4 regions of the Comamonas sp. SY3 genome follow, and region 3 is predicted to be linked to each of the others. Evidence: predicted binding sites of a transcription regulator. Region 3 holds the regulator's gene; each other region holds the start of a gene.
What was found. The regulator sigma-54, encoded in region 3, starts transcription at its own class of promoters, with help from an activator protein. The targets are predictions, from matches to a motif close to TGGCANGNAANCTGCTTT.

Region 1: a site for sigma-54 is predicted at 3,816-3,833, ahead of hmpA (NO-inducible flavohemoprotein). Genes of this name have one in related genera too.
Region 2: a site for sigma-54 is predicted at 5,387-5,404, ahead of ACCQ08_RS13065 (urease accessory protein UreD). Genes of this name have one in related genera too.
Region 4: a site for sigma-54 is predicted at 3,485-3,502, ahead of ACCQ08_RS22085 ([protein-PII] uridylyltransferase). Genes of this name have one in related genera too.

The regions. Positions count from the first base shown of each region.
Region 1 covers NZ_JBGTYN010000022.1:16,256-23,295, forward strand. Annotated here, with positions in the region: gene ACCQ08_RS21000 (YggS family pyridoxal phosphate-dependent enzyme) at 1-271, shown strand, start outside; gene ACCQ08_RS21005 (alanine--glyoxylate aminotransferase family protein) at 380-1,516, shown strand; gene ACCQ08_RS21010 (FKBP-type peptidyl-prolyl cis-trans isomerase) at 1,600-2,016, shown strand; gene norR (nitric oxide reductase transcriptional regulator NorR) at 2,104-3,723, opposite strand; gene hmpA (NO-inducible flavohemoprotein) at 3,865-5,040, shown strand; gene ACCQ08_RS21025 (DUF3297 family protein) at 5,192-5,443, opposite strand; gene ACCQ08_RS21030 (DUF445 domain-containing protein) at 5,584-6,909, shown strand.
Region 2 covers NZ_JBGTYN010000008.1:197,365-204,404, forward strand. Annotated here, with positions in the region: gene ureG (urease accessory protein UreG) at 1-430, opposite strand, end outside; gene ACCQ08_RS13030 (urease accessory protein UreF) at 427-1,134, opposite strand; gene ureE (urease accessory protein UreE) at 1,131-1,691, opposite strand; gene ACCQ08_RS13040 (GNAT family N-acetyltransferase) at 1,703-2,185, opposite strand; gene ureC (urease subunit alpha) at 2,200-3,918, opposite strand; gene ACCQ08_RS13050 (urease subunit beta) at 3,968-4,276, opposite strand; gene ACCQ08_RS13055 (HupE/UreJ family protein) at 4,291-4,899, opposite strand; gene ACCQ08_RS13060 (urease subunit gamma) at 4,931-5,233, opposite strand; gene ACCQ08_RS13065 (urease accessory protein UreD) at 5,494-6,324, shown strand; gene ACCQ08_RS13070 (SCO family protein) at 6,375-6,983, opposite strand; gene cyoE (heme o synthase) at 6,991-7,040, opposite strand, start outside.
Region 3 covers NZ_JBGTYN010000020.1:44,329-51,368, reverse strand. Annotated here, with positions in the region: gene ACCQ08_RS20265 (class I SAM-dependent RNA methyltransferase) at 1-1,208, opposite strand, end outside; gene ACCQ08_RS20260 (hypothetical protein) at 1,409-2,161, shown strand; gene ACCQ08_RS20255 (aspartyl/asparaginyl beta-hydroxylase domain-containing protein) at 2,302-3,216, shown strand; gene rpoN (RNA polymerase factor sigma-54) at 3,292-4,917, opposite strand; gene lptB (LPS export ABC transporter ATP-binding protein) at 5,023-5,799, opposite strand; gene lptA (lipopolysaccharide transport periplasmic protein LptA) at 5,823-6,488, opposite strand; gene ACCQ08_RS20235 (thiol:disulfide interchange protein DsbA/DsbL) at 6,600-7,040, opposite strand, start outside.
Region 4 covers NZ_JBGTYN010000025.1:414-7,453, reverse strand. Annotated here, with positions in the region: gene purL (phosphoribosylformylglycinamidine synthase) at 1-2,352, opposite strand, end outside; gene map (type I methionyl aminopeptidase) at 2,535-3,350, shown strand; gene ACCQ08_RS22085 ([protein-PII] uridylyltransferase) at 3,560-6,178, shown strand; gene def (peptide deformylase) at 6,191-6,730, opposite strand; gene ACCQ08_RS22075 (YbaN family protein) at 6,858-7,040, shown strand, end outside.

The DNA.
Region 1 (7,040 bases), on a different contig from region 3:
GCAGGTGGCCCAATTGCCCCAGTTGCAGCTGCGGGGCGTGATGAGCATCCCCGATGTCGTGCCCGACTTTGCCGCCCAGCTGGCCGTGCACCAGCGGGTCAAGGCGGTGTTCGACAGCATCGCCACAATGGGCCTGCCGCAGCTGGCGCAGTGGGACACCATCTCGCTGGGCATGACGGCCGATCTGCAGGCCGCCGTGCAGGCCGGATCGACGATGGTGCGCGTGGGCAGCGGCATCTTTGGCCAGCGCGACTACGGCAGCGCCCATTGAACGGCGCCATCTGCCTACCCCCACCGGCCCGGCGGCAGCGCATGGTGCTGCGTGCTAAGCTGGCCCCCGATTGTTCTGTGTACCCCCTCAAATAGACAGGAGACCCCCATGCCAGGATTGCTACCCGACGTTGACCCCGATGGCCTGTTGGAGTTTTCGGTGGTCTACACCGACCGCGCGCTCAACCACATGTCGCACCGCTTCATTGGTGTGATGGGTGAGGTGCTGCGCATCCTCAAGACCACCTACCATGCGCACACGGCCGTGATCGTGCCGGGCAGTGGCACCTTTGGCATGGAGGCGGTGGCGCGCCAGTTCGCCAACCGCGCCAAGGTGCTGATCGTGCGCAATGGCTGGTTCAGCTACCGCTGGACCCAGATTTTCGAAGAAGGCGGCCTGGGCGGCAGCGCCGTGATCTGCAAGGCCCGCCCCCAGGGCAGCGGCCCGCAGGATGCCTGGGCACCTTGCCCGGCCGAAGAAGTGGCCGCTGCGATCCGCAACGAAAAGCCCCAGGTGGTGTTTGCCCCGCACGTCGAGACCGCCAGCGGCATTGTGCTGCCCGACGGCTACATCCAGACCATCAGCGCCGCCGCGCACGAGGTCGGCGCACTGATGGTGCTCGACTGCGTGGCCAGCGGCGCCATCTGGGTGGACATGCAAAAGACCGGTGTCGATGTGCTGATCACCGCGCCGCAGAAGGGCTGGAGCGGCCCGCCTTGCTGCGCGATGGTGATGCTCTCCGAGCGTGCGCGCAAGGCGATCGAGGATACGAAGAGCAGCAGCTTCTCCTGCGATCTGAAGAAGTGGATGCAGATTGCCGAAGGCTACGAAAAAGGCCAGCATGCCTACCATGCGACCATGCCCACCGATTCGCTGGTGCAACTGAGCAAGGTGATGCAGGAGGCCGAGGCCTATGGGCTGGACAAACTGCGCCAGGAGCAGACCCAGCTGGGCCAAGAGGTGCGCGCACTGCTCAAGGCGCGGGGCTTTCCCAGCGTGGCGGCGCCCGGTTTCGAGGCGCCCGGCGTGGTCGTCAGCTTCACCACCGACCCGGAGATCCAGAACAGCAAGATATTTGCCAGCGTGGGCCTGCAGACCGCTGCCGGCGTGCCGCTGATGTGCGATGAAGGGCCGGAGTTCAAGACCTTCCGCATCGGCCTGTTTGGCCTCGACAAATGGCATAACGTCGAGCGCACCGTGGGCCATCTGCGCCAGGCGCTCGATGGTTTGGGTATTAAGGGTTAACTTGTGTTTTTAACGCGTTCCGCGCCTGCCATCCAGGTGCAGAATGCTGGTTTTGTTTGAAGAACATTCGATTGGATTTCGCCATGAAAGCATTGACTGCCAGCGCACTGTTCGCTGCCATCGCCCTGACCGCCGGCTTGGCCCAGGCACAGAGCAAGCCTGTGACGACCAAGAGCGGCCTGGTGTTTGAAAGCATCAAGGACGGCACCGGCGCCAGCCCCAAGGAAACCGACACCGTCAAGGTGCACTACAAAGGCACCTTCCCTGACAGCGGCAAGGAGTTCGACAGCTCCTACAAGCGCGGTGAGCCGATCGAGTTCCCGCTGCAAGGTGTCATCCCCTGCTGGACCGAAGGCGTGCAGCTGATGAAGGTCGGCGGCAAGGCCAAGCTGACCTGCCCGGCCTCGATTGCCTACGGCGCCCGTGGCGCTGGCGGCGTGATCCCGCCCAATGCCACGTTGAACTTTGAAGTGGAACTGCTGGGCATCAAGGGCCAGTAAACCCCGGCTCCCCAAGAGCCGGTTCTCAGCTCCATAGCCTTCGCGTCTTGCTGGCGCGGAGGCTTTTTGTTGTTCGGGTGGCCCAGTTCATCCAAGGCTTGAGCGCTCCACCCCGAGGCGCTTGGCCAGCCGCTGCAGGTTGGCGCGGTCCAGCTGCAGCTCGCGCGCGGCTGCGGCCCAGTTGCCGTGGTGGCGGGCCAGGCTGGCGCTGAGCAGCTGGCGCTCGTAGCGCTCCACCTGGGCGCGCAGGCCCAAGGCCCCGGCGCTGGCGGCTGGCCCGTCGGCCACGTCGGCAACTGGCAGGGGCACGATGCGGACCGTTGCCTGCTGGCCGGGCGGCAGCGGTGCGGCGGCGGCGCCATCCCACAGGTCTTCCTCGCCGATGCTCAGCATGCGTGGCCTGGCGCTGTCCTTGCGCTGGCCCAGCGTGCGGCTCAGCGCCTTGAGCACGGCGCGGCTGATGCAGTGCTCCAGCTCACGCACATTGCCGGGCCAGGGGTAGCGCAGCAGGGCGGCCTGGGCGGCGGCATCCAAGCGCAGGCCGCCGAGCTGCAGGCGGGCGCGGTTCTCTTCGAGAAAGCAGCCGGCCAGCACCAGGGTGTCGCTGTCCCGCGCACGCAGCGGCGGCACCACGACGGGGTAGACGCAAAGGCGGTGGTAGAAATCGGCGCGCATGCGGCCGGCCTGCACCTCGGCGGCCAGGTCGCGGTTGGTGGCGGCAATCACGCGCACATCGACCTGGTGCTCGCGGTCCGAACCCAGGCGCTGCAGCTGGCCGCTTTGCAGCACGCGCAGCAGCTTGGCCTGCACCGCCAGCGACAGCTCACCGACCTCGTCGAGGAACAACGTTCCGTGCTGCGCCTGTTCAAACTTGCCGCGCCGCTCGCTCAATGCGCCGGTGAAGGCGCCGCGCACATGGCCGAACAGCTCGCTCTCGACCAGGTTGTCCGGCAGCGCGGCGCAGTTGATGCTGACCAGCGGTTGCGCTGCGCGCGGCGACTGCGCATGCACGGCCTGGGCGACCAGCTCCTTGCCGGTGCCGGTCTCGCCGGTGATCAGCACGCAGAGGTCGCTGGCGGCGACCAGTGCAATGCTGCCTTGCAGCTGGCGGATCGCCGGGCTGGTACCCAGGATCTGGCGGCTGCGGTCCGCTCCCGGGCTGCGCGGTGCCGGCGCAGCGGCGCTGCGCGCGGCCTGGGACAGCTGCTGCACCCGTTCGGCCGTGGCCACGGTGGCAGCGGCCAGGTTGCTGAAGGCCTGCAGCAGCTCGAGCGCATTGTCACCGGCAAAGCGGTCGGGCTCCAGCGCATCCAGGGTCAGCAGGCCCCAGGCCAGGCCGCCGGTCTGCAGCACGCAGCCCATGCAGTCATGCACATGCAGCTCGCCCGGTGTGGTGATCAGGCCGTCATAGGGGTCGGGCAGGGGGCTGTCGGGTGCAAAGCGCATTGCCTGGCCGGCGGCCAGCAGCTGGGCCAGGCGCGGGTGCTCGGCCACCTTGAAGCGCCGGCCCAGGGTATCGGGCACCAGGCCATCGATGGCCACCGGCTCCAGCCATTCGCCGTTGAGGCGCAGCAGCGCCACCGCATCGGCGGGCAGCAGGGTGCGCAACGCGGCCAGCAGGCGGCGCAGGCGCTCGCGCTCGGGCAGTTCCTGGGCCAGATCGGCGACCAGCGGAATCACCGCGTGGAGGATTTTGGAGGATGTCAAAACGACTCGGGGTGTCAAAAACACAGCATTTACCAGTGGTCAGTATGACTGCATGCATTGTGCAAGGTATTGATATTCCACAAACCTGGTGTTGGCACGATGCATGCACTACCAAGAACAACCACATGCAAGGAGAGTTAGATGCTGAGCGATAGCCAAAAACAGATCATCCAGGCCACCGTCCCCCTGCTGGAGACCGGCGGTGAGGCGCTGACCACGCACTTCTACCAGATGATGCTGAGCGAGTACCCCGAGGTGCGCCCGCTGTTCAACCAGGCCCACCAGCAAAGCGGCGCCCAGCCCCGCGCGCTGGCCCACAGCGTGCTGATGTATGCCAAACACATCGACAGGCTGGAGAACCTGGGCGACCTGCCCGCGCAGATCATCAACAAGCATGTGGCGCTGCAGGTGCAGCCGGACCAGTACCAGATCGTGGGCAGCTGCCTGCTGCGCGCGATACGCGAGGTACTGGGCGCCGAGATTGCCACCGATGCGGTGATCGATGCCTGGGCCGCTGCCTACACCCAGCTGGCCGACATCCTGATCGCTGCCGAGGCCAAGGCCTATGACGACATCGCCCATGCCGAAGGCGGCTGGCGCGGTGCCCGTACCTTCAAGCTGGTGCAGAAGGTGGCCGAGAGCGCCGAGATCAGCTCCTTCTATCTGGAGCCGGTGGACGGCAAGGCCGTGATTGCCCACCAGCCGGGCCAGTACATCGGCCTGCGCGCCATCGTGGGTGGCACCGAGCAGCGCCGCAACTACTCGCTGTCCGCGCCCAGCAATGGCCGCAGCTACCGCATCAGCGTCAAGCGCGAGCCCGGCGGCAAGGTCTCCAACTACCTGCATGATCTGCCAGTGGGCGACACCCTGGAGCTGTTTGCACCGGCCGGCCATTTCACGTTGCAGGCGGGCAAGCGCCCGCTGGTACTGATCAGCGGCGGCGTGGGCATCACCCCCACGTTGCCGATGCTCGAAGCCGCGCTGCAGACCGACCGCCCGGTCACCTTTATCCACTGCGCCCGGGGCCGTGCCGTGCATGCCTTCCGCCCGCAGATCGATGCGCTGGCGCAGGCGCACAGCCAGCTGCAGCCGCGCTATGTGTACGAGGAGGTGGCCGACGGCGAGGCAGTCGCTGCCCAGGGCCGTCTGACCGAGGACCTGCTGGGCCAATGGCTGCCGGCCTCGCGCGATGCCGATGTGTACTTTCTGGGCCCCAAGCCCTTTATGCGTTCGGTCAAGGCCTCGCTGCGCAAGCTGGGCGTGCCCGATGCCCAGGTGCGCTATGAGTTCTTTGGCCCGGCCGAGGCGCTGGCCTGATCGCGGGCCTCTGAAGCGCTGAGGCGCGTGCGGCACCGGCCGCCGCAGGCAAAAAACCCGAGCCATGCTCGCCTTGCAAGGCCAGCCTGGGTCGGGTTTTCGTTTTACGGGCCGCTTCAGCGCAGCACGGCGGAGGTGATCAGGCCAGGACTCAGTCCTTGTAATAGGCCTCGACCTTGCCCTTGAGCTTGATCAGCAAAGGCTTGCCCTTGCGGTCCACGGTCTTGCCGGCGGGCACCTTGACCCAGCCTTCGCTCACGCAGTATTCCTCGACATCCACGCGCTCGGTGCCGTTGAAGCGGATGCCGATGTCGTGGTTGAAGACCTCGCGCACAAAATGCGGGCTCTTGGGGTCGATGGACAGGTGGTCGGGCAGTTCGGGGCGGGCAGTGGTATCGGTCATGGTCAGTGCAGTAGAGAACGCGGCGCTGTGCCGCACAGGCCGCCATTGTCCACACTTTTGCGGGCACCGCGTCCGGGAATGGGAAACCGCGCCGTTGGCTGACTTGGCAAGCTCTGCTGCTTGCCGCTACAGTGGTCGCCATGCCCTTGCTACTGACTGATGCGCAGCAGCGTCTGCTGCGCCGCGCCAAGCTCACCCCGTTGCTGCTGCTGCTGGCCGTGGCCTGCATGTTTGTGCTGGCCAGCTGGTGCCTGGGCCAGCCGTTTGCGCAATCGCACCACTGGCAGCTGGCGCTGCGCTGCCTGCGGGCGATGACCGAGGCGGGCATGGTCGGCGCGCTGGCCGACTGGTTTGCGGTGGCGGCGCTGTTCAAGCACATCCCGATTCCGTGGATCTCGCGGCACACGGCCATCATCCCGCGCAACAAGGACCGCATCGGCGAGAACCTGGCCGTCTTTGTGCGCGAGCGATTTCTCGATGGCGACTCGCTGGTGCAGCTGGTGCGCACGCACCAGCCGGCGGACAAGCTGGCGCAGTGGCTCAAGGCGCCGGCCAATGCCGAGCTGCTGGGCCACCAGGTGGCACGCCTGGCGGCAGCTGCGCTGGCCACCGTGCAGGATGCGCAGGTGGAGCGCTTCATCAAGCTGGCACTGCGCACCTTGCTGGGCCAGATCGACCTGTCACAGTCGCTGTCCAAGGTGCTGACCGTGCTGACGCACAACGGCCGCCACCAGGTGCTGCTGGCGCAGGCGCTGGACAAGCTGGTCGAGCTGCTGCACGAGGCCGAAACCCGCACCTTGATCGCACAGACCATTGCGCACTGGCTCAAGACCGAACACCCGCTCAAAGAAAAAATGCTGCCCACCGGCTGGCTCAGCGACAAGGGCTCGGCGATGATCGCCAGCAGCCTGGAGCACCTGCTCGATGCGATTGCCGACAACCCCAGCCATGTGCTGCGCGCCAAGTTTGACCAGACCATGCAGGAGTGGGTGGAGCGCCTGGCCCAGGACCCCGCCTGGCATGCCAAGGGCGAGGAAGTGCGCCGCTACCTGCAGCACGACCCTGCCGTGGGCGAGTATGTGCAGGAGCTGTGGCAAAGCCTGCGCGCCAGCCTGCAGGCCGATCTGGCCAACGAGCATTCGGCGATGGCGCGCAATGTGCGGGGCATGGGCCTGTGGCTGGGCAAGTCGCTGGCAGCCGACCAGGCGCTGCGCAGTTCGCTCAACACCCGCATGGAGCTGTGGGTGCAGGAGCTGGCGCCGGAGATTTCGCAGTTCTTCGGCACCCATATTGCCGATACCGTCAAGCGCTGGGATGCGCGTGAGCTGGGCGAGCTGATCGAATGGAACATTGGCCGCGATCTGCAGTACATCCGCATCAACGGCACCTTGGTGGGGGGGCTGATCGGCTTTGCGCTGTTCTGGCTGGGGTGGCTGGTGAACCACCTGGGCGGTGGTTCTGCATAGCCGGCTGAGGCCTATGCGCCACAGAGATGTATCCAAAGTGCTTTATCCCTGCTTCACATTAGTCAACACTTCTTTATCAATGGATATAATAAGAAGCATTCGCATTTGTTGATAGTCCCCGGATTTTTCGT
Region 2 (7,040 bases), on a different contig from region 3:
TCTTCTCGCCGGCCGCCACATCGATCACATAGATCGTCAGGTCCGACAGCTCGGGGCTGAAGGTCGCAGCCAGGTTGTCCCCGCCCGATTCGATAAAGACGATGTCGGCATCGGGAAACTGGCCCAGCATGCGGTCAATCGCTTCGAGGTTGATCGACGCATCCTCGCGGATCGCCGTGTGCGGGCAGCCGCCCGTCTCCACCCCCATGATGCGCTCGGCCGGCAGCGCGCCGCTGACGGTCAGCAGGCGCTGGTCCTCCTTGGTGTAGATGTCGTTGGTGATGGCGATCAGGTCCCATTTGTCGCGCATGGCCTTGCACAGCATCTCGAGGATGGTGGTTTTGCCCGAGCCCACGGGCCCGCCGATGCCGACGCGCAGCGGAGGCAGCTTTTTGCTGCGGTGGGGAATGTGGTGCAGTGCAGTGCTCATGATCGAAAAAGCCGTGAGTATTGGTGTTCATGCCGGGCCGAGAGAATGGCCAGCATCGGAGAAAAAGCCTGGCGCTGGTCATCGCCCAGCGCCAGCGCATGGTCGGCCGCGCCCGGTATCGCCTGCGCCAGCCGCGCCAGAATGCGCTGGCCGGCGCTCTGCCCCAGCGGTACCGATTTGATGGCCGCCTGCACCATGTTCTCGGCCCAGCCAAAGGCATAGGCAAGCAGCGCATCGCGCGCGCCTGCGCCCGCCAAATGCGCGGCCAACGCAAAGGCCAGCGGGTAGCTCGCATCCTCGGCCGCCAGCCAGTGCACCAGCGCCAAGGCCTGGGCATCATCGGCATAGCGGTTCTGCAGCCAGGCCACCAGCGAGCGGCCCATCTGCTCGGTCTGCAGGCGAAGCTCACTGCTCTCGCGCGTCTGCAGCACCCAGGCATTGAGGGCAACAATGCGCGCGCGCTCATCGCGCTGCCAAGCCTGCATCGCCTGGGCCAGCACCGCCATATCGCCCCGTGCCTGGCTCAGCTGCAGCTGCTGGTCAATCCAGTCTGCGGCCTGCGCCTCGTTGCCTACCAGCGCCGCATTCACGCCCGCCTCCAGCCCTTCGGAATACGAGAATCCGCCTATCGGCAAAGCCGGCGAGGCCAGCCACATCAGCTGCAAAAAACTGGCGGGCGAGAGGCTGAGGGGCTGCATGCTCATCTGTGGTGGTGCGGATGGGCATGGCCATGCCCGTGGTCATGGGGGTGGTCATGGCTGTGCCCGTGGCCATGTCCATGGTGGCTGTGGCCATCGTTGGTGACATGCCCGCCATAGGCGCCACCTTCGGGCTCAAAGGGCAGCTCCGCCTCTACGACGGTCATGTGCATGCTGCGCAGCATGTCGGCCAGCACATGGTCGGGCTCGATCTTGAGGTGGTCGGGCTGCAGCTCGATCGGCACATGGCGGTTGCCCAGGTGGTAGGCGGCACGCATCAGGTCAAACGCCGAGCCATGCTGCGCGCAGGCGCTGATGTGCAGCACTTTTTGCGGCGCGGCCTGCACGAGGACCACCGAGCCGTCTTCGGCGACCAGCACATCACCACCGCGCACGGCCTGGCCGCGTGGCAGAAAGATCGCCAGCGCGCGGCCGCTGCTGTCGGTGGCCGAGAAGCGCGATTTCTGGCGCACATCCCAGTCCAGTTCGACAAAGCTTGCGCGCTTGCGCAGGGCCGGTGCCAGGCCTTGGCCACCGGGCAGACATTTGGAGACCTGCAGCATCGCTTGCGCCGTCATGGCAGCTCCAGGCGCATGAAGCAGCTGTTCGGATCGGGCTGGTAGCTGCCAAACGGTGCGCAGTGGGCAAAGCCATTGCGCGCGTAGAAGCGGCGCGCCGGCGCAAAAAAGGCCTCGGTACCCGTCTCCAGGCTGATGCGTGCAGCCCCCATCGCCCGGGCTTGGGCCAGCACATGGTCCAGCACCTGCTGGGCTGCGCCCGAGCCGCGCTGCTCGGCGCCCACCCGCATCGATTTGAGCTCCAGATGGCCGGCATCCAGGGTCTTGAGCGCGCAGGTGGCGACCAGCGCCTGGGGCTCTTGCCCGGCCGTCCAGGCGGTCCAGAGGTACATCCCGGGCGCACGCAGCTGCTCCGGGTCCAGCGCATGCACGCTCTCAGGTGGCGAGATACGGCGCATATCGCTCAGATGCTCTTCCAAAAACGCCAGCACGCGCGGGGCGGTCACCGGGTCGCGCTTGAAAATCAATGGGCTTGCCATGGGTCTCTACCGCTTCAAAACAGAAAATAACGCTGGGCCATCGGCAGGCTGCTGGCCGGCTCGCAGGTCAGCAGCTGGCCATCGGCACGCACCGCATAGGTCTGGGCATCCACCTCCATGTGCGGCGCCAGGTCGTTGTGCACCATGTGCTGCTTTTGCAGGCCGCGTATGCCCTTGACGGCCGACAAGCTCTTGGCCAGCCCAAAGCGCTGGCCAATGCCGGCGGCCAGGCCGGCTTGCGAGACGAAGGTCAGCGAGGTCCTGGCCATCGCCCCGCCAAAGGCGCCAAACATCGGGCGGTAGTGCACCGGCTGCGGCGTCGGGATCGAGGCATTGGGGTCACCCATGGCCGCCATGGCAATAAAGCCGCCCTTGAGAATGCAACTGGGCTTGACGCCAAAAAAGGCCGGCTTCCAGATCACGATATCGGCCCACTTGCCTACTTCCAGGCTGCCCACCTCATGGCTGATGCCATGGGCAATAGCCGGGTTGATCGTGTACTTGGCGATGTAGCGCTTGATGCGAAAGTTGTCATGCCGGTCGCTGTCGCCCGGCAGCGCGCCGCGCTGCAGCTTCATCTTGTGCGCCGTCTGCCAGGTGCGCAAAATGACCTCGCCCACCCGGCCCATGGCCTGGCTGTCGGAGCTGAACATGCTGATCGCGCCGATGTCGTGCAGGATATCCTCGGCCGCGATGGTTTCCTTGCGGATGCGGCTCTCGGCAAAGGCCAGGTCCTCGGCAATGCCGGCATCCAGATGGTGGCAGACCATCAGCATGTCCACATGCTCGTCCAAGGTGTTGATCGTGTAGGGCCGCGTCGGGTTGGTGGAGCTGGGCAGCACATTGCTCTCGCCCACCACTTTCAGGATATCGGGCGCATGGCCGCCGCCTGCGCCTTCGGTGTGGAAGGTGTGGATGGTGCGGCCCTTGAAGGCGGCCACCGTGTCTTCGACAAAGCCGCTCTCGTTGAGCGTGTCGGTATGGATCGCCACCTGGGTGTCGGTCAGCTCGGCCACATCCAGGCAGTTGTCGATCGCGGCGGGCGTGCTGCCCCAGTCCTCGTGCAGTTTGAGGCCAATCGCGCCGGCGCTGATCTGCTCATGCAGCGCCAGCGGCAGGCTGGCATTGCCCTTGCCCAGAAAACCCAGGTTCATCGGGAAGGCATCGGCCGCCTGCAGCATGCGCTCCATGTTCCAGGCGCCGGGCGTGCAGGTCGTCGCAAAGGTGCCGGTGGCCGGGCCGGTGCCACCGCCAATCATCGTGGTCACCCCGCTGGTCAGCGCCTCCTCGATCTGCTGGGGTGCGATAAAGTGGATGTGCGTGTCGATGCCGCCCGCGGTGACAACCATGCCTTCGCAGCTGATGATCTCGGTGCCCGGCCCGATGATGATGTCCACCCCTGGCTGCGTGTCCGGGTTGCCTGCCTTGCCGATCGCGGCAATGCGGCCGCCCTTGAGTCCAATGTCCGCCTTGACGATGCCCCAGTGGTCGATGATCAGCGCATTGGTCAGCACCGTGTCCATCGCGCCCTGCGCACTGCTGCGCTGGCTTTGCGCCATGCCGTCCCGGATGGTCTTGCCACCGCCAAACTTCACCTCTTCACCGTAGCCGCCTGCGCGCAGGGTGAAGTCCTGCTCCACCTGCACGACCAGCGCGGTATCGGCCAGGCGCAGGCGGTCACCCACCGTAGGCCCATAGGTTTCCGCGTATGCGCGTCTGTCCATCGTTGCCATCAGAACCATCCTGTCTTAGAACGCAGGCTCGCAGGCTGCGTGCTGCGCATCATTCCAGCGCCCCTTGCACCAGGCCGCGAAAGCCGTAGATCTGCCGGTCACCACCGATGTCCACCAGCTCCACCGTGCGCTGCTGGCCGGGCTCAAAGCGCACGGCCATGCCGCTGGCAATATGCAGGCGCATGCCGTGGGCCGCCTGGCGGTCAAACACCAGACCGGCATTGGTCTCGGCAAAGTGGTAGTGCGAGCCGACCTGGATGGGCCGGTCGCTGGCGTTGTGCACCACCAGGCTGGTGGTGCGGCGCCCCGGGTTCAGCGTATGTTCGCCGGCGTCCAGCAGCAGTTCACCTGGGATCATCGTGCGGCTCCTCGTCAGGCCAGGCGGGTCAGCATGGCTGCGCCCAAGACGGCGGTGGCGCCGCCCGCCAGCCTGGCCAGCCAGCGGTGGCGCTGCATGAACACCTTGCCCAGCACCATGCCGGCAACATGCAGCAGGGCCGAGCCCAGCGCCATGCCCGCCAGCGCGCCGGCAGATGCCAGTGCAGAATCGGCCGCCAGCTCAAAGCCGTGGGCCGCACCATGGAAAAACGCAAACACCCCGGCCAGCGCAGCGGCCAGCACCCAGGGCATCTGCTTTTGCACGGCCACCAGCAGGCCCAGTACCAGCACCGATGCGGCAATCATCGGCTCCACGCCAGGCACCCACAGGCCCGCAAAACCTGCCAGTGCGCCGGCCACCAGCAGGGCCACAAAGGCAGCCGGTGCGCGCCAGGCGGGCGTTACGGTCAGCGCACTCCAGGCACCCACGGCCAGCATGGCCGCCATGTGGTCGGCACCGGTAAAGGGGTGGGCAAAGGCATGGCCAAAGCTGCTCAAAAAGCCATGGTGGCCGCCGCCATCGCTGCCGACATGGGCGAGTGCAGACAGGGGCAAGGCAGCAGCGGCAAGCGCCACACTGGCAGAGAGTTTCTTGAAGTTCATGGTGCTATCTTGCGCAGGGGAAAGAAGGAGTTCAGACAATGGGCTCGTGCACGGTGACGAGCTTGGTGCCATCGGGGAAGGTGGCCTCGATCTGGATATCGGCAATCATCTCGGGGATGCCCTCCATCACATCGGCGCGGGTCAACACTGTGCGGCCGGCGCTCATCAGCTGGGCAACGGTTTGGCCATCGCGCGCACCTTCCATCACAAAGGCGCTGATCAGGGCCACCGCCTCGGGGTAGTTCAGCTTGAGCCCCCGGGCCAGGCGCCGCTCGGCCAGCAAGGCGGCGGTAAAGATCAGCAGCTTGTCTTTTTCGCGAGGTGTCAGTTCCATACACACTGCAAAGCAAGGCACATGCCAAGGGCCGCAGCGGCAGCGCATGCACGCTTTCCGTGCTGCATCGCCAAACCTCTGCACCACAAGCATGCAAGCCTGGCGCAGATGCACCAATTCAGCGCAGCCCGCACCCCAGCGCAGTGCAGTTCCTGGCACGTGGCTTGCAAAAGCCCAGGCATGTCCTGCGCACCCATCTCGCCTCCGATCCCGGCCCCTGGGCTTTGCTGCCCAGCGGCGACTCCGCACCAGCGCCAGCCATGAGCTGGCATGCCCAATTGGCGCTGCAGTACCACCCGCACGCCGGCAAGACCTCGGTGCATTTCAGCCACGATGGCCCGCTGCGCATCCTCAAAAGCCTCTACCCCGAAGGCCCGGGCATTTGCCACAACGTGCTGGTGCACCCGCCCGGTGGTCTGGTGGGCGGTGATGTGCTGGATATCTCGGTGGAGGTAGGGGCAGGCGCGCATGCGCTGGTGACCACACCGGGGGCGACGCGCTTTTACAAGAGCAATGGCCAGCCGGCCTTGCAGCGCACCCGCCTGCAGCTGCAGGCCGGCGCCCGGCTGGAATGGCTGCCGCTGGAGGCCATTGCCTACAACGCCTGCGATGCAGCCAATGAGCTGCAGATGGAGCTGGCACCCGGCGCAGAGCTGCTGAGCTGGGACATCACCGCGCTGGGCCTGCCGCTGGCGGGCCAACCCTTTGTGCAAGGGGTGTTCTCCCAGCACATCGCCTGGCCAGGGCATTTTCTGGAGCGTGGCCGCATCCGGGCCGATGATGGGCTGCTGCTCAACGGCCAGCTCGGTCTGGCCGGCCAGCGCTGCATGGGCAGCCTGGTCTACGCCAGCGGCTCGCCGATCGCCCGCGCCCAGCGCGAAGCGCTGCTGGAGAGCACCCAGCTGCTGCTGGAGGCCGCGCCTGCAGAGGTGATGGCAGGCGTGACCGCGCCGAACGAGCACATGCTGGTGCTGCGCGGCCTGGCGCCGGTGGTGGAGCCGGCCATGCAGCTGTGGAAGACAGTCTGGGGCCACTGGCGCAGCAGCCTCTGGGGCCTGCCGGCGCAGCGGCCGCGCATCTGGTCGATGTAAGAAGCTGTTCTAAGGGGCTGCCTGCCCCACTCGCCTGCGCGATTGCGCGCTCAGGCGCCGTCGATCAGCTGCTCGATGTCTTTGGCCAGGGTATCGACCGGCGTGCCGTAGCGGCTGTACAGGCGCAGGCGGCCTTCCGGGTCGAAGATGTAGTCGCCCGCGGTGTGGTCCATCGTGTAGCTGCCCGGGGTCTGGCCCTCGACCCGCTTGTAGTAGACCTTGAAGTCCTTGGCCATCCTGGCCGTTTCCTCGTCGCTGCCGCGCAGCGCCAGAAAACTGGGATCGAAGTTGGCCAGGTAGGCCTGCAGGATCTCGGGCGTATCACGGGCAGGATCGACCGAGGCAAAGATCACCTGCAGCTTGTCGCCCTTGGCGCCGAGCTTTTGCTTGACCGCTGCCAGATCACCCAAGGTGGTCGGGCAGACATCGGGGCACTGGGTAAAGCCAAAGAACACCAGCACGACCTTGCCCTTGAAGTCCGCCATGCTGCGGCGCTGGCCATGCTGGTCGGGCATCGAAAAATCCTGGCCATACTCTTTGCTGCCCGTCAGGTCGATGGCGTTGAAATCGGCCTTGGATTTGCAGGCGGTCAGAAAACCGGCGGTCGAGGCCAGCATGGCCGAGCCCGCCAGCCAGCGAAGGGCATTGCGCTTGTTCATTGCAGATTTACCAGCTCACATAGTGGTCCACCAGCAGCGCCACGAACAGCAGGCTGA
Region 3 (7,040 bases):
AACAGCCGGCACTCGATCGGGCCGTTCCACATGGGGGTGCGGCGCGATTCCTTCAAGCGCATCTTGCCGGGCAGCTTCAGGTCGGGCGTCAGCATCCAGGCGCTCCAGCCGCTGTAGTTCTTCTTCCAGTGGCTGGCCAGCTGGGTGAAGAACTCGCCGCCATCCTCGGTCTGCGCCGTCTCGCGCCCTGCGCGCTCGACATGGCCCATGCGCTCGGCCGCATTGCGGCCGGCACTGCCGGCTGCGGCAATACGCTCGCCGTACGGCGGGTTGAGCAGCATCATGCCGGGTAGCTCGCTCGGGGGCATGCGCTGCAGCGCATCGCCGCCGCGCAGCTCGATGGTCTCGGCCACACCGGCACGCTCGGCATTGCGCTGGGCAAAGTCGACCATGCGGAAGGAGATGTCCGAGCCATAGATGCCCACCGGGCTCTGGGGCAGGATCTGGCGCTCGGCCTCGTCGAGCATCGCCTCCCAGACATGGCGCTGGAAAGGCACCAGCTTCTCAAACGCAAAGCGGCGCAGGATGCCCGCCGGGATCTTGCGCGCAATCTGGGCGGCCTCGATGACCACGGTGCCACTGCCGCAGCAGGGGTCGTACAGCGGCTGCGGGTCGTCGCCATGCGGGTCCCAGCCGCTGGCGGCAATCATCGCGGCAGCCAGGGTTTCCTTCAGCGGGGCATCGCCCTTGTCCTCGCGCCAGCCGCGCTTGAACAGCGCCTCGCCCGAGGTGTCGATATAAATGGTGGCGCCATCGGTGGTCAGGTGCAGGTGCACGCGCACATCGGGGTGGTGCGTCTCTACGCTGGGGCGCACGCCGTGGCGGCGCTCGCGGAAGCGGTCGGCAATCGCATCCTTGACGCGCAGCGCCGCAAAGTTCAGGCTGGTCAGCGGGCTGTGCTGGGAGGTGACCTCGATCTTGAAGGTCTCCTTGGGCGAGAACCAGATCTCCCAGGCCACCTCGCTGGCAGCGCGGTAGAGATCGTTCTCGTTGCGGTACATGCTGTGCGACAGCTCCACCAGCACGCGCTGGGCCAGGCGGCTGTGCAGGTTCAGCAGCAGCGCATCGCGCCACATGCCGCGCAGCATGACGCCGCCGCGCGCCACCAACAGGTCCTGGCCGCTGGCGCCGGTGATGGCATGGACTTCGTCCGCCAAAAGGCCCTCGACGCCGGCGGCGCAGGGCAAAAACAAATGCAGTTGGTTCATAAGCAGGGGCGCAAGCATACGCGCTTGCGCCATTGTCTGCGCAAGCGCATGGGAATGTGTACTGTGCCAGCCGCCTTCGGGGCCGGGCCCTCGATAGCGCTGCGGTAATGATGGGCCGGCTGCTATAGTCCGACTCCAGAGCGGGCCGCCGCCCCGTGCGCCCAGGCCCTCCCCCCAGACCCCTGAAGAAAGATAAGCGGATGCCCTACCTCGGAGCCGGCGTACACGTCATCATTGCGCTATTTTTTGCCGTCCATGCGGTGCGCAGCGGCCAGAACAACTACTGGCTGTTTGTGCTGCTGGCCTTCCCCTTCCTGGGCAGCGTGGTGTATTTTTTCGCCATCTACCTGCCCAATTCACGGCTGCAGCGCCATGCCCGCAGCCTGGCGAGCAATGCCGTCAAGGCGCTGGACCCGACCCGCGAGGTGCGTGAAGCCCAGGCCGCCTACGATTACAGCCCCACCGCGCAGAACCAGATCCGCCTGGCCCAGGCGCTGCTGGCCACCGGCCAGGCCGAGCAGGCCTTTGGCCACTTCGAGGCCAGCATGAAGGGCCCGTTTGCCAATGACCTCGATATCCGCTGGGGCGCTGCGCAAGCCGCCTACCAGGCCGGCCATCCGCAGCAGGCCTTGCAGCAGCTGCGCGTGATTGCGCAGGCCGACGTGCATTTCCGCGCCGAGGCCGTGGGCCTGCTGGTGGCCAAGGCCTATGCCCAGCTGGGCGACCAGGAGATGGCCCGCAAGAGCTTTGACTTTGCGCGCCAGCACTCGGGCAGCTTCGATGTGATGGCCGAGTATGCGATCTGGGCTGCAGGCCAGGGCGACTGGCAGACCGCCCATGCGCTGCAGGCCGAGCTGAACAAGGCGATGACGCACTGGAGCGGCCAGCAGCGCCAGCTCAACCGCGAGATGCTGCAGCGCCTGAAAACCGCCTTCGCGGCACAGCCCAAGTAAGCGCGCAGGCCTGGGACGTCGGCAATAGGCCTGCTGGCAGCAGGCCATCAGACCGCCCCGCAGGCCTTGCAGCGCGCCGGTTTGCGCTCGCGCAGACACCCGCCACAGCGCAGTCGCTAAAATCGCTGTCTATGGCAAAAATCATCGTTCTGGCCCTGGTGCTGCTTTTCTTTGGCTGCGGCCTCTACATGCACCTGCGTGGCAAGGTGCGGCACAAGCTGCTGCGCCAGCTGTTTGACCACTCCACCTTCACGGCGCCGTTCAATGTGTTCATGCTGATGTTCAGCAAGGTACCGCGCACGCCGTACCTGCCCACCAGCACCTTCCCCGACCTGGCCCCGCTGCAGGCCAACTGGCGCGAGATCCGCGAAGAGGCCATCGGCCTGCACCAGGCGATGCAGATCAAGGCAGCGGCCAACAACGACGACGCGGGCTTCAACTCCTTCTTCAAGACCGGCTGGAAGCGCTTCTACCTGAAGTGGTACGGCCAGGCCCACCCCTCGGCAATGGAGCTTTGCCCCAAGACCACGGCGCTGGTGCAGTCCATCCCCGGCATCAAGGCGGCCATGTTTGCCGAGCTGCCGCCCGGCGCCAAGCTCAACCTGCACCGCGATCCCTACGCCGGATCGCTGCGTTACCACCTGGCCGTGCTGGCACCCAATGACGACCGCTGCATGATCGAAGTCGATGGCACGCCCTACAGCTGGCGCGAGGGCGAAGGCGTGGTCTTTGACGAGACCTATATGCACTGGGCCGAGAACCGGTCCGAGGGCAACCGCATCGTGCTGTTCTGCGATGTCGAGCGCCCGATGACGAATGGCTTTGCGCAGTGGCTCAACCGCTGGCTGGGCACGCATGTGGTGGCTGCTGCCAGCTCGCCCAACAACGAAGGCGATCCGCGCGGCTTCATCAGCCGCATCTTCAAGGTCTCCTTCTACATGGGCCAGTACCGCCGCCGCTTCAAGGCCTGGAACAAGACGGCCTACAAGCTGACCAAGTTCGGCCTGATGCTGGCCGTGCTGGCCTTGTTCATCTGGTGGCTGTGGCCGAAGTAAAACCGCAGCGCCTCAACGCAAAAACCGCAGTGTGCAACGCCACTGCGGTTTTTTCATGGCCCGTGCTGCCTGCGTTTACAGCGCCTTGCGCAGGCTGGCCGGCGGGATGCGCATCGCTTCGCGGTACTTGGCCACGGTGCGGCGCGCGCATTCAATGCCCTGGGCCTGCAGCAGGTCGGCAATTTTTGCGTCCGACAGCGGCTTCTTCGCGCTTTCCTCGTCCAGCAACTGCTTGATCAGCGCCTTGACCGCCGTACTGGAGGCGCTGCCGCCCGTCTCGGTGCCCAGGCCCGAGCCGAAGAAGTACTTGAGCTCGAAGGTGCCCTGCGGCGTGGCCATGTACTTGGCCGTGGTCACGCGGCTGATCGTGGATTCGTGCAGACCCAGCTCATCGGCGATCTCGCGCAGCACCATCGGGCGCATCGCCAGCTCGCCATGCACAAAGAAATTGCGCTGGCGCTCCACAATGGCCTGCGAGACACGCAAGATAGTGTCAAAGCGCTGCTGGATGTTCTTGATGAACCAGCGCGCCTCCTGCAGCCGCTGCTGCAGGGCGCCATGGCCCTCGCAGCCCTTGTGGCTGCGCAAGGCATTGGCATAGACATCCTGCACGCGCAGGCGCGGCATCACCTCGGCATTGAGCTGCACGCTGAAGCCGGGCACCGGCAGGCCGCGCTCGTTGCTGGGGCGCACGATGACATCGGGGATGATGGCATTGCGGTCCACATCGGCATAGGGCCGGCCCGGGCGGGGTTCGAGTTTGGCAATCAGCCCCAGCGCGCTGCGCACCGCCGCCTCGTTGCAGCCGGTCAGCTGCATCAGCTTGCGCACATCGCGGCGCGCCAGCAGGTCGAGGGATTCCTGGCAGACCAGCAACGCGGTCTCCAGCGCCAGCGCATCGGCCTCGGGCGTGTCCGAGCCCTCTTCATCCAGCAGCCGCTGCTGGGCCTTGATCTGCAGCTGCATGCATTCGGACAGGTTGCGTGCGCCCACACCGATGGGTTCCAGGCTTTGCAACAGGCGCAGCGCCACCGTCAGGTGGTGCAGCAGTGCTTCGTAGCGCTCGGGGTCGCTGGCATCGCCAAAGCTTTGTGCCAGCTCGGCGAGTGTTTCTTCGAGGTAGCCGTCGTCGTTCAGCGATTCGATCAGAAAATAGAGCGCTGCCCGGTCTTCCTGGCACAGGCGCAACGACAGCGCCTGGCGGTGCAGCACATCCTGCAGGCTCAGGTGCTCGCTGCGCCGCTCGGACATCGGCGTTTCGTCATCGTCATCGCCCGCACTGGCACGGGCCGGCAGCTCGCCGCCCCACTCTTCCCAGTCCGATGCCGAATCGCCCGCAGCTGCCTCGGCATCTACGCCGGTTTCCTTGCCGGCGCCAAAGTCCAGCGGCAGATCCGATGCACCCGGCTCGAAATCGCTGGTGTTGCCGGGGTCGGTGCCGGTCACGAGGTCGGCAACCTTGTCGGCCGCATCTGCAGCCTCGGTGGACTCGGCAGATTCAGCAGATTCGGCGGCGTCCTTGCCCGGTTCGGATTCGGGCGCATCATCGCCCTCGCGCTCCAGAAACGGGTTTTCGTCGAGCATCTGCTCGACTTCCTGCGTCAGCTCCTGCGTGGACAGCTGCAGCAGGCGGATCGACTGCTGCAGCTGAGGCGTCAGCGTCAGGTTCTGCGATACGCGCAGTGACAGCGAAGGCATCATCGCAGAGCCCCCGCTGCGGCTGCGGCAGCTGGCAACGGATCAGCCCCGCCAGCCCCAATGTGAGGGGCGGCTTCTTGGCTCGCACGCCCGCCAGGGCGTGCAGTATCACATGCGGAAATGCTCACCCAGGTACACCCTCCGAACCTCTGCGTTCTCCACAATCTCTTGCGGCGTCCCTGCGGCCAGCACCTTGCCATCGCTGATGATGCAGGCATGGTCACAGATACCCAGGGTTTCACGCACATTGTGGTCAGTGATCAGCACGCCAATGCCACGTTCCTTGAGGAAAGCCACAATGCGCTGGATCTCGATCACGGCGATCGGGTCAATGCCGGCGAAGGGTTCGTCGAGCAGGATGAAACGGGGCTGGGTGGCCAGCGCGCGGGCGATTTCGACCCGCCGGCGCTCACCACCAGAGAGCGCGACCGATGGCGACTCGCGCAGATGCTCGACACGCAGCTCCTGCAGCAATGCGGTCAGCTGGCGCTCGACCTCGGCGCGCGACAGCGACTTGCCATGCTCGTCCTTTTGCAGCTCCAGCACGGCGCGTACGTTGTCCTGCACGCTGAGTTTGCGGAAGATCGAGGCTTCCTGCGGCAGGTAGGACAGGCCCAGCTGCGAGCGCTGGTGGATCGGCATATTGGCGACCGACTGCCCATCGATGCGGATGTCGCCGCCATCGCTGCGCACCAGGCCGACGATCATGTAGAACGAGGTGGTCTTGCCAGCGCCGTTGGGGCCGAGCAAACCCACCACTTCGCCCTTGCGCACGGACAGCGATACGTCCTTGACCACCTTGCGGCTGCCGTAGGATTTCTCCAGATGCAACACCTCGAGCTGGCTGCGCTGGTCGCTGGTGGCCACCCGGGCGTTGACGGAAATGGTCGACGAATTCTCTGCCACGGTTACTTGGCTCCGTCGTTCAGTTGGGTGCTGGGGCGCAATGGCGTCTTGTCGTCGGCTGCGGGCTTGGCCGGACTGCTGGCCTTGTCGTCCGCCTTGCCATCTGCCTTGGGGGTCAGGATCACACGGACACGGTCCTTCTTGGGCGCGCCGGGCTTGGGATCGGCCGCCTGGGCGCCCTTCTGGCCGGAGACGGTGAAGGTATCGCTCAGGTTGTTGTAGACGATCAGCGGGCCGCTGACCTGGTCGGTCAGCGTGGTCTCGCGGTAGCGGCGCAGCTCACCCCGCCGCTCGAAATGCACGGTGTCATCGCGGCCGTTATAGGTGATGACCTCTCCTTCGCCTTCGACGAACTCGTCGGGAGCGCCCGGTGCGGAATCACGTTTTTGGCGGAAGAACGCCAGTTTGCCCGGTGCAGCGGTGACCACGCCATGCTGGAAGCCGTCGCGGTCCTGGCTCACCGTCAGCTGCGCGCCACGGATGATGATGGTGCCCTTGGTCACCACCACATTGCCCGTGAAGACGCTGGTCTGCTTGAGTTCATCATGGCGGCCATCGTCCGCCTCGATGTTCATGGGCTTGGTGCGGTCTGCACGCTCGGCATGCGACAGCAGCGGCACGGTCAGGGCCGCTGCCAGCAACAAAGAGGTAAAAATACGGTGTCTCATAAAGGCATGAATCTTGCTCTGCCCCATTGTAGCCATGCTGGAGCGTTGGACCGTTTTCGGCACAAAAAAGCCCGCGTGCGCGGGCCTTGTCTATCGCGGTGGGAAGTCCGTTCAGCCTTGTGCAGCCAGGAACTCTACCACCTGCAGCACATTGCTCATCGAGCCTGCACGGGTGCCGTCGGTGTAGTACTTGCCGGCCACGCCCAGCGATGGCACACCTTCGACGCCATAGGACTCCTGCAGCTGGGTCGCCTTGCGCACCTGGCCTGCCACGCTGAACGAGTTGTAGGCTTCCTTGAACTTGGCGAGGTTCACGCCGTTCTTGTCCATCCAGGCGAAGATTTCCTCGTCCTTGTTCAGGCGCTGGCGCTCGACATGGATCGCGCGGAACACCTTGACATGCACCTCGGGGATCAGGCCCATCGACTCCAGCGCAAAGTAGATCTTCTGCTGGGGCACAAAGGTGTTGTTGAAGGCGACCGGCACGCGGCGGATCTGCAGGTTCTTCGGAGCCGACTTGGCCCAGGCTTCGAACTGCGGCTCGAAGGCATT
Region 4 (7,040 bases), on a different contig from region 3:
GTCCTTGCCCACGGGGATGGAGATGTTCAGCTGCGGGCACAGCTCCATGCCGACGGCCTTGACGGTGGCGTACAGATCCGCGTCTTCACCGGGCTCGCCGCAGGCGGCCATCCAGTTGGCCGACATCTTCACCTTGGACAGCGCAATCGGCGCGGCCAGCATGTTGGTGATGGCTTCGGCAACGGCCATGCGGCCCGAGGCAGGTGCATTGATCGCTGCCAGCGGGGTGCGCTCGCCCATGGCCATCGCTTCACCCTTGAAGCCCTGGAAATCGGCCAGGGTCACGGCCACGTCGGCCACCGGCACCTGCCAGGGGCCCACCATCTGGTCACGGTGGGTCAGGCCGCCCACAGCGCGGTCACCAATGGTGACCAGGAAGCGCTTGGACGCCACCGTGGGGTGGGCCAACACGTCGATCACGGCCTTTTCCAGCGGCACGCCGGTCAGGTCGATGGCGGGCAGGCTGCGCGCCACGGTCTGCACATCCTTGTGCATCTTGGGCGGCTTGCCCAGCAGCACATCCATCGGCATATCGACCGGGAATTTCTGGTCGTCCGCAGTCGCAGCCGGGTCTTCGAGCACCAGCTGGCGCTCTTCGGTGGCCGTGCCGATGACGGCAAACGGGCAGCGCTCGCGCTCGCAGAAGGCGGTGAACTGCGTCAACGACTCGGGCGCAATCGCCATCACATAGCGTTCCTGGCTTTCGTTGGACCAGATTTCCTTGGGCGCCAGGCCCGATTCTTCGAGGTTGACCTTGCGCAGGTCAAAGCGGGCACCACGGCCGGCGTCATTGGTCAGCTCGGGGAAGGCGTTGGACAGGCCACCGGCACCCACATCGTGGATCGCCAGGATGGGGTTGGCCGCGCCCTGCTGCCAGCAGTGGTTGATGACTTCCTGCGCACGGCGCTCGATCTCGGGGTTGCCGCGCTGCACCGAGTCAAAGTCCAGCTCGGCTGCATTCGTGCCACTGGCCATCGAGCTGGCCGCACCGCCGCCCATGCCGATGCGCATGCCCGGGCCGCCCAGCTGGATCAGCAAGGTGCCGGCGGGGAACAGGATCTTCCGGGTCTGCTCGGCATCAATCACGCCCAAGCCACCGGCGATCATGATGGGCTTGTGGTAGCCACGGGTGATATCACCGACTTGCTGCTCGTACTCGCGGAAGTAGCCGGTCAGGTTGGGACGGCCGAATTCGTTGTTGAATGCGGCGCCGCCCAGCGGGCCTTCGATCATGATCTGCAGCGGGCTGGCGATGTGCTCGGGCTTGCCGACCTCGCTGCCCCAGAGCTTGGAGACGGTGAAGCCGGTCAGGCCGGCCTTGGGCTTGGAGCCCCGGCCGGTTGCGCCCTCGTCACGGATCTCACCGCCCGCGCCGGTGGAGGCACCGGGGAAAGGCGAGATGGCCGTCGGGTGGTTGTGGGTCTCGACCTTCATCAGCACATGGCTGGTGGCCGCCTGCTTCTGGTAGCTGGGCGCCGTCACGGCATCGGCCTGGATGTTGAACGGTGCCACAAAGCGCTCGACCTGGTGGCCTTCCATGATGGAGGCATTGTCCGAATACGCCACCACGGTGTGCTGGGGCGATACCGCCTCGGTATGGCGGATCATGCCGAACAGGCTCTTGTCCTGCGCCACACCGTCGATGGTGAAGTGGGCATTGAAGATCTTGTGGCGGCAGTGCTCGGAGTTCGCCTGGGCAAACATCATCAGCTCGACATCGCTGGGGTTGCGCGCCAGGCCCTTGAAGGCGTTTTCCAGGTACTCGATCTCGTCCTCGGCCAGTGCCAGGCCCCATTGCTTGTTGGCTTGTTCCAGCGCGCTGCGGCCGCCGCCCAGCACATCGACAAACTCCATCGGCTGCGCTTGCAGTGCGGAGAACAGCTGCTCGGCTTCGGCGCGGGTGCCAAACACCGACTCGGTCATGCGGTCGTGCAGCAGCGCGGCGATCTGCGCGGTCTGCTCGGCGCTCAGCTCGGGCTTGCCGCCCAGCAGGCCGGCCTTGAGCTCGATGCGGTACTCGGTCAGGCGCTCGATGCGGAACACCGCCAGGCCGCAGTTGCGGGCGATGTCGGTGGCCTTGGAGGCCCAGGGCGAGATCGTGCCCATGCGCGGCGTGACAATGAAGGCCTGGCCGTCGCTGCCGCCTTCATAGGGGTCGCCATAGGTCAGCAGGGCTGCGACGCGCTCGGCCTGCGCGCCGGCCAGCGGCTGCTCGGTGGCGACCAGATGCACAAAACGGGCAGCAATGCCCGTTATCTTTGGATGGATCGCCGTCAATGCGGTCTGCAGTTGTTGGGCGCGGAAGGAGCTGAGGGCGTTGCCGCCTGGTAGCTGAGTCAGGTGCAGTGTCACGTGGCAGCCTATGTGGACTAGGAGGATGGGAAGAAAGCACGCATGCGCCTTGCCCACTGCGACGGGTGGACCGTGGCAGCACCATGACAAGGGCGGGATAACCCGGGATTCTACTGTGCCCCGCCAGGACACGTAGCCGCATGGACAACAGGCCAATGGCGGCGGTGGGATAATCATGGGCTATGACCATCAAAATCAATACCGAAGAAGATATTGCGCAGATGCGGATCGCAGGCCGTCTGGCCTCGGAGGTCCTGGACTACATCACCCCCCACATCCAACCGGGCATCACGACCAAGCAGATCGATCTGCTGTGCGCCGAGGCGATGGAAAAGCAAGGCACCAAATCGGCCTGCCTGGGCTACCAGCCTCCGGGCATGACGCCCTACCCGGCCTATGTCTGCACCTCGGTCAACCATGTGGTCTGCCACGGCATTCCCAATGACAAGCCGCTTAAGAAGGGCGATGTCGTCAATGTGGACGTGACCATCATCACGCCCGAAGGCTACTTCGGCGACAACAGCCGCATGTTCGTGATCGGCGAAGGCACGATTGCCGGCAAGCGCCTGTGCCAGCTGACCTTTGAAGCGATGTGGCATGGCATCGTGCAGGTCAAGAATGGCGCCCATCTGGGCGATATCGGCCATGCGATCCAGAAGTTCGCCGAAGGTCATGGCCTGTCGGTCGTGCGCGAGTACTGCGGCCACGGCATCGGCAAGGTGTTCCACGACGAGCCCCAGGTGCTGCACTATGGCCGCCCGGGCACCGGGGTGGAACTCAAGACCGGCATGATCTTCACGATCGAGCCGATGCTCAACCTGGGCAAGAAGGACATCAAGGACCTGGGCAATGACGGCTGGACCGTCATCACCAAGGACCACAGCCTGTCGGCCCAATGGGAAGTCGAAGTGCTGGTGACCGACACCGGCTATGAAGTGCTGACCTGGTCGGAAGGCTCGCCCACGCCGCCAAGCTTTGTGACCACGATCAAGTGCTGATGGCGCGCTGATCCGGCCCACCCCTCTGCACCGGGCCGGCGGCGGTCCCCGTACCCAAGGCGGCATCGCGACAAGCGTGCCGCCTTTGTCGTTTCGGGTGGCCGATCCCCGCCACGCCCTCATTTGGTGCGCCGTGGCATGGAATGTGCTTATTCGCATCCGCTGTTGAATGCTATGGCACACTGCCAGCGACAGCAGAATAGAGCACCATGAACGATCCTCGCATTCCGCAGCTGCGCGAGCAGTACCAGGCCCAACGCAGCGCCCTGTTTGACGACATCATGGCCGGGGGCAGCAGCACCCGGGGCATACAGACGCAGTTGCGCAAGCTGTCGCAGCTGGCCGATGGTTTGCTGCGTGAGCTGTGGCATCTGGCCGGCCTGCCCGGCCGCTTGAACCTGGTAGGGGTGGGCGGTTTTGGCCGGGGCAAGCTCTTCCCGTATTCCGATATCGATGTGCTGCTGCTGCTGCCCGAGGGCACGGACCCCGAGCAGGACAGCGAATTGCGCAGCGCGATCGAGCAGTTCATCGGCTCCTGCTGGGATGCGGGGCTGGAGATCGGCTCGAGCGTGCGCACCCTCAGCCAGTGCATCAGCGAGGCCCAGGCCGATGTGACGGTGCAGACGGCGCTGCTGGAGTCGCGCCGCATCATCGGCTCGCCACGCCTCTACCACCTGTTCCAGGCAGCGCTGGCCCAGTCCATCCAGCCCGATGCCTTTGTCGTGGCCAAGGTGCTGGAGATGCAGCAGCGCCACAACAAATACGAAAACACCGTCTATGCGCTGGAGCCCAATTGCAAGGAATCGCCCGGCGGCCTGCGCGATCTGCAACTGATCCTGTGGCTGGGCCGCGCCACGGGCCTGGGCAGCCGCTGGAAGGAGCTGGCCGACAAGGGCCTGGCGACCGTCTACGAGGTGCGCAACCTGCAGCGCAACGAGGACCTGATTTGCCTCATCCGCGCGCGGCTGCACATTGTGGCGCGGCGCCGCGAGGACCGGCTGGTCTTCGACCTGCAAACGCCGGTGGCCGAGTCCTTTGGTTTCAAGACGGTCACCCCTGCCGGCCAACGCTTTCCCAAGCGCGCCAGCGAGGAGCTGATGAAGCGCTACTACTGGGCCGCCAAGGCCGTGGCCCAGCTCACACAGATCCTGATGCTGAACATGGACGAGCGCCTGCACCCGGGCAACCACACCCTGCGCCGCATCGATGACGAGTTCTACGACAAGGCCGGCCTCATCGAGGTGGCCGACGACGAGGTCTACCAGCGCAACCCGCATGCGATCTTGCGCACCTTCCTGCTCTACGAGACCGAGCCGGGCCTGAAGGACCTGTCGGCCCGCACTTTCCGCGCGCTCTACCATGCACGCCAGCTGATGGATGCGCAGTTCCGGCGCGACCCGGTCAACCGCGCCACCTTCATGCAGATCCTGCAGCAGCCCCATGGCATCACCCATGCGATGCGGCTGCTCAACCAGACTTCGGTGCTCGGCCGCTACCTCTGGCCGTTCCGCCGCATCGTCGGCCAGATGCAGCATGACCTGTTCCACGTCTACACGGTGGACCAGCACATCCTGATGGTGCTGCGCAATGTGCGGCGCTTCTTCATGGCCGAGCATGCGCATGAGTACCCGTTCTGCTCGCAGCTGGCCGCAGGCTGGGACAAGCCCTGGATTCTGTACCTCGCCGCCCTCTTCCACGATATCGGCAAGGGCCGGGGCGGTGACCATTCGGAGATCGGAGCGCTGGAGGTCAAGCGCTTTTGCCGCGACCACCAGATTGCCAAGGACGACCGGCAGCTGGTCGAGTTTCTGGTGCGCGAGCACCTGACGATGAGCCAGGTGGCGCAAAAGCAGGACACATCGGACCCCGAGGTGATCACCGCCTTTGCCCAGCGCATGGGCAATGAGCGCAGGCTCACTGCCCTCTACCTGCTCACGGTGGCGGATATCCGCGGCACCAGCCCCGAGGTCTGGAATGCCTGGAAAGGCAAGCTGCTCGAAGACCTGTACCGCGCCACCTTGCGCGTGCTGGGCGGGCGGGCGCCCGATGTGGCTGCCCAGGTGGAAATCCGCAAGCGCGAGGCCTTGGTGCTGCTGGCGCTGTCGGCCCAGCCGCATGAATCGCAAAAAGCGCTGTGGGACACCTTGGGCCTGGACTATTTTCTGCGCCACGAGGCCGCCGACATTGCCTGGCACACGCGCCACCTGTCCCGGTCGGTGGGCAGCAAGGCCACGTTGGTGCGCGCCCGCCAGTCGCTGGCTGGCGAGGGCCTGCAGGTGATGGTGTATGCGCCCGACCAGCCCGATCTGTTTGCCCGCATCTGCAGCTATTTTGACCAGGCGGGTTTCTCGATCCTGGACGCGAGGGTGCATACCGCCCTCAACCGCTATGCGCTCGATACCTTCCAGGTGGTGGCCACCGATGCTCCGCAAAGCTACCGCGAGTTGATCAACCTGGTCGAGAGCGAGCTGACGCGCGTGCTGGTGGCCGCCCAGCCACTGCCCGAGCCGGCGCAGCGCCGGGTATCGCGCCGGGTCAAGAGCTTTCCGGTGGCGCCGCGCGTGCTGCTGCGCCCCGATGACAAGGGCCAGCGCTGGCTGCTGTCCATTTCAGCGGCAGACCGCGCAGGCCTGCTCTACACGGTAGCGCGCATCCTCGCCCGCCACCAGCTGAGTGTGGAGCTGGCCAAGATCAGCACCTTGGGCGAGCGGGTGGAAGACAGCTTTTTGCTGCAGGGCCCGGAGCTGCAGAACAATGTGAGCCAGATCGCGATCGAGACCGAGCTGCTGTGGGCGCTGGCCGCGACCGGCAGCGGCGCCGCTGGTTGACGCGGGTCCGGCTCAGTCGTCCTCAGCCGCGCTGATGCCAGGAAACAGCACTTCGGTGAAGCCGAACTGGCTGAAATCGCGCACCCGCATCGGGTAGAGCTTGCCCCAGAGGTGGTCGCATTCATGCTGTACCACCCGGGCATGGAAGCCTTCGGCCACGCGGTCGATCGGATCGCCATACTGGTCGAAACCGGTGTAGCGGATCTTGCGCCAGCGCGGCACCATGCCGCGCAGGCCCGGCACCGACAGACAACCTTCCCAGTCATCCTCTTCCTCGTCCGACAACGGCGTGATCACCGGGTTGACCAGCACCGTGGGCGGTACCAGCGGACGATCCGGGTAGCGCGGGTTGCGTTCGGGCGAGCCGAAGAACACCACCTGCAGATCCACGCCAATCTGCGGCGCCGCCAAGCCCGCGCCATTGGCATCGCGCATGGTGTCGAGCAGGTCCTGCACCAGCTGGTGCAGCGCATCGGTGTCAAACTCGGTCACGGGCTGCGCAGTGCGCAGCAAACGGGCATCGCCCATTTTCAGGATTGGATAGATCGCCATACCGGGATGGTAGCGCAGCAGGGCATGCGGTCTGGCGCCTTTTGCCACCCAAAGCAGCGCGATTCAGAATGCCTGGCTTGCCCAGCATCAAGACACTGTTATGCGGTGCGATGCACAATGCATGACCATGAACGAGCCCGGAGCCTCCTCCACTGCGCCGCAGGAAGTACAGACACCGGCCTACTGCCCCATCCGCAGCCCGGTGCTGCGCTGGCTGCTGCTGCTGGCTGCGGTGGCCTGCCTCGCAATGGGCATCATCGGCATCTTTGTGCCGGGCCTGCCCACGACGGTCTTCATCCTGATGGCCGGG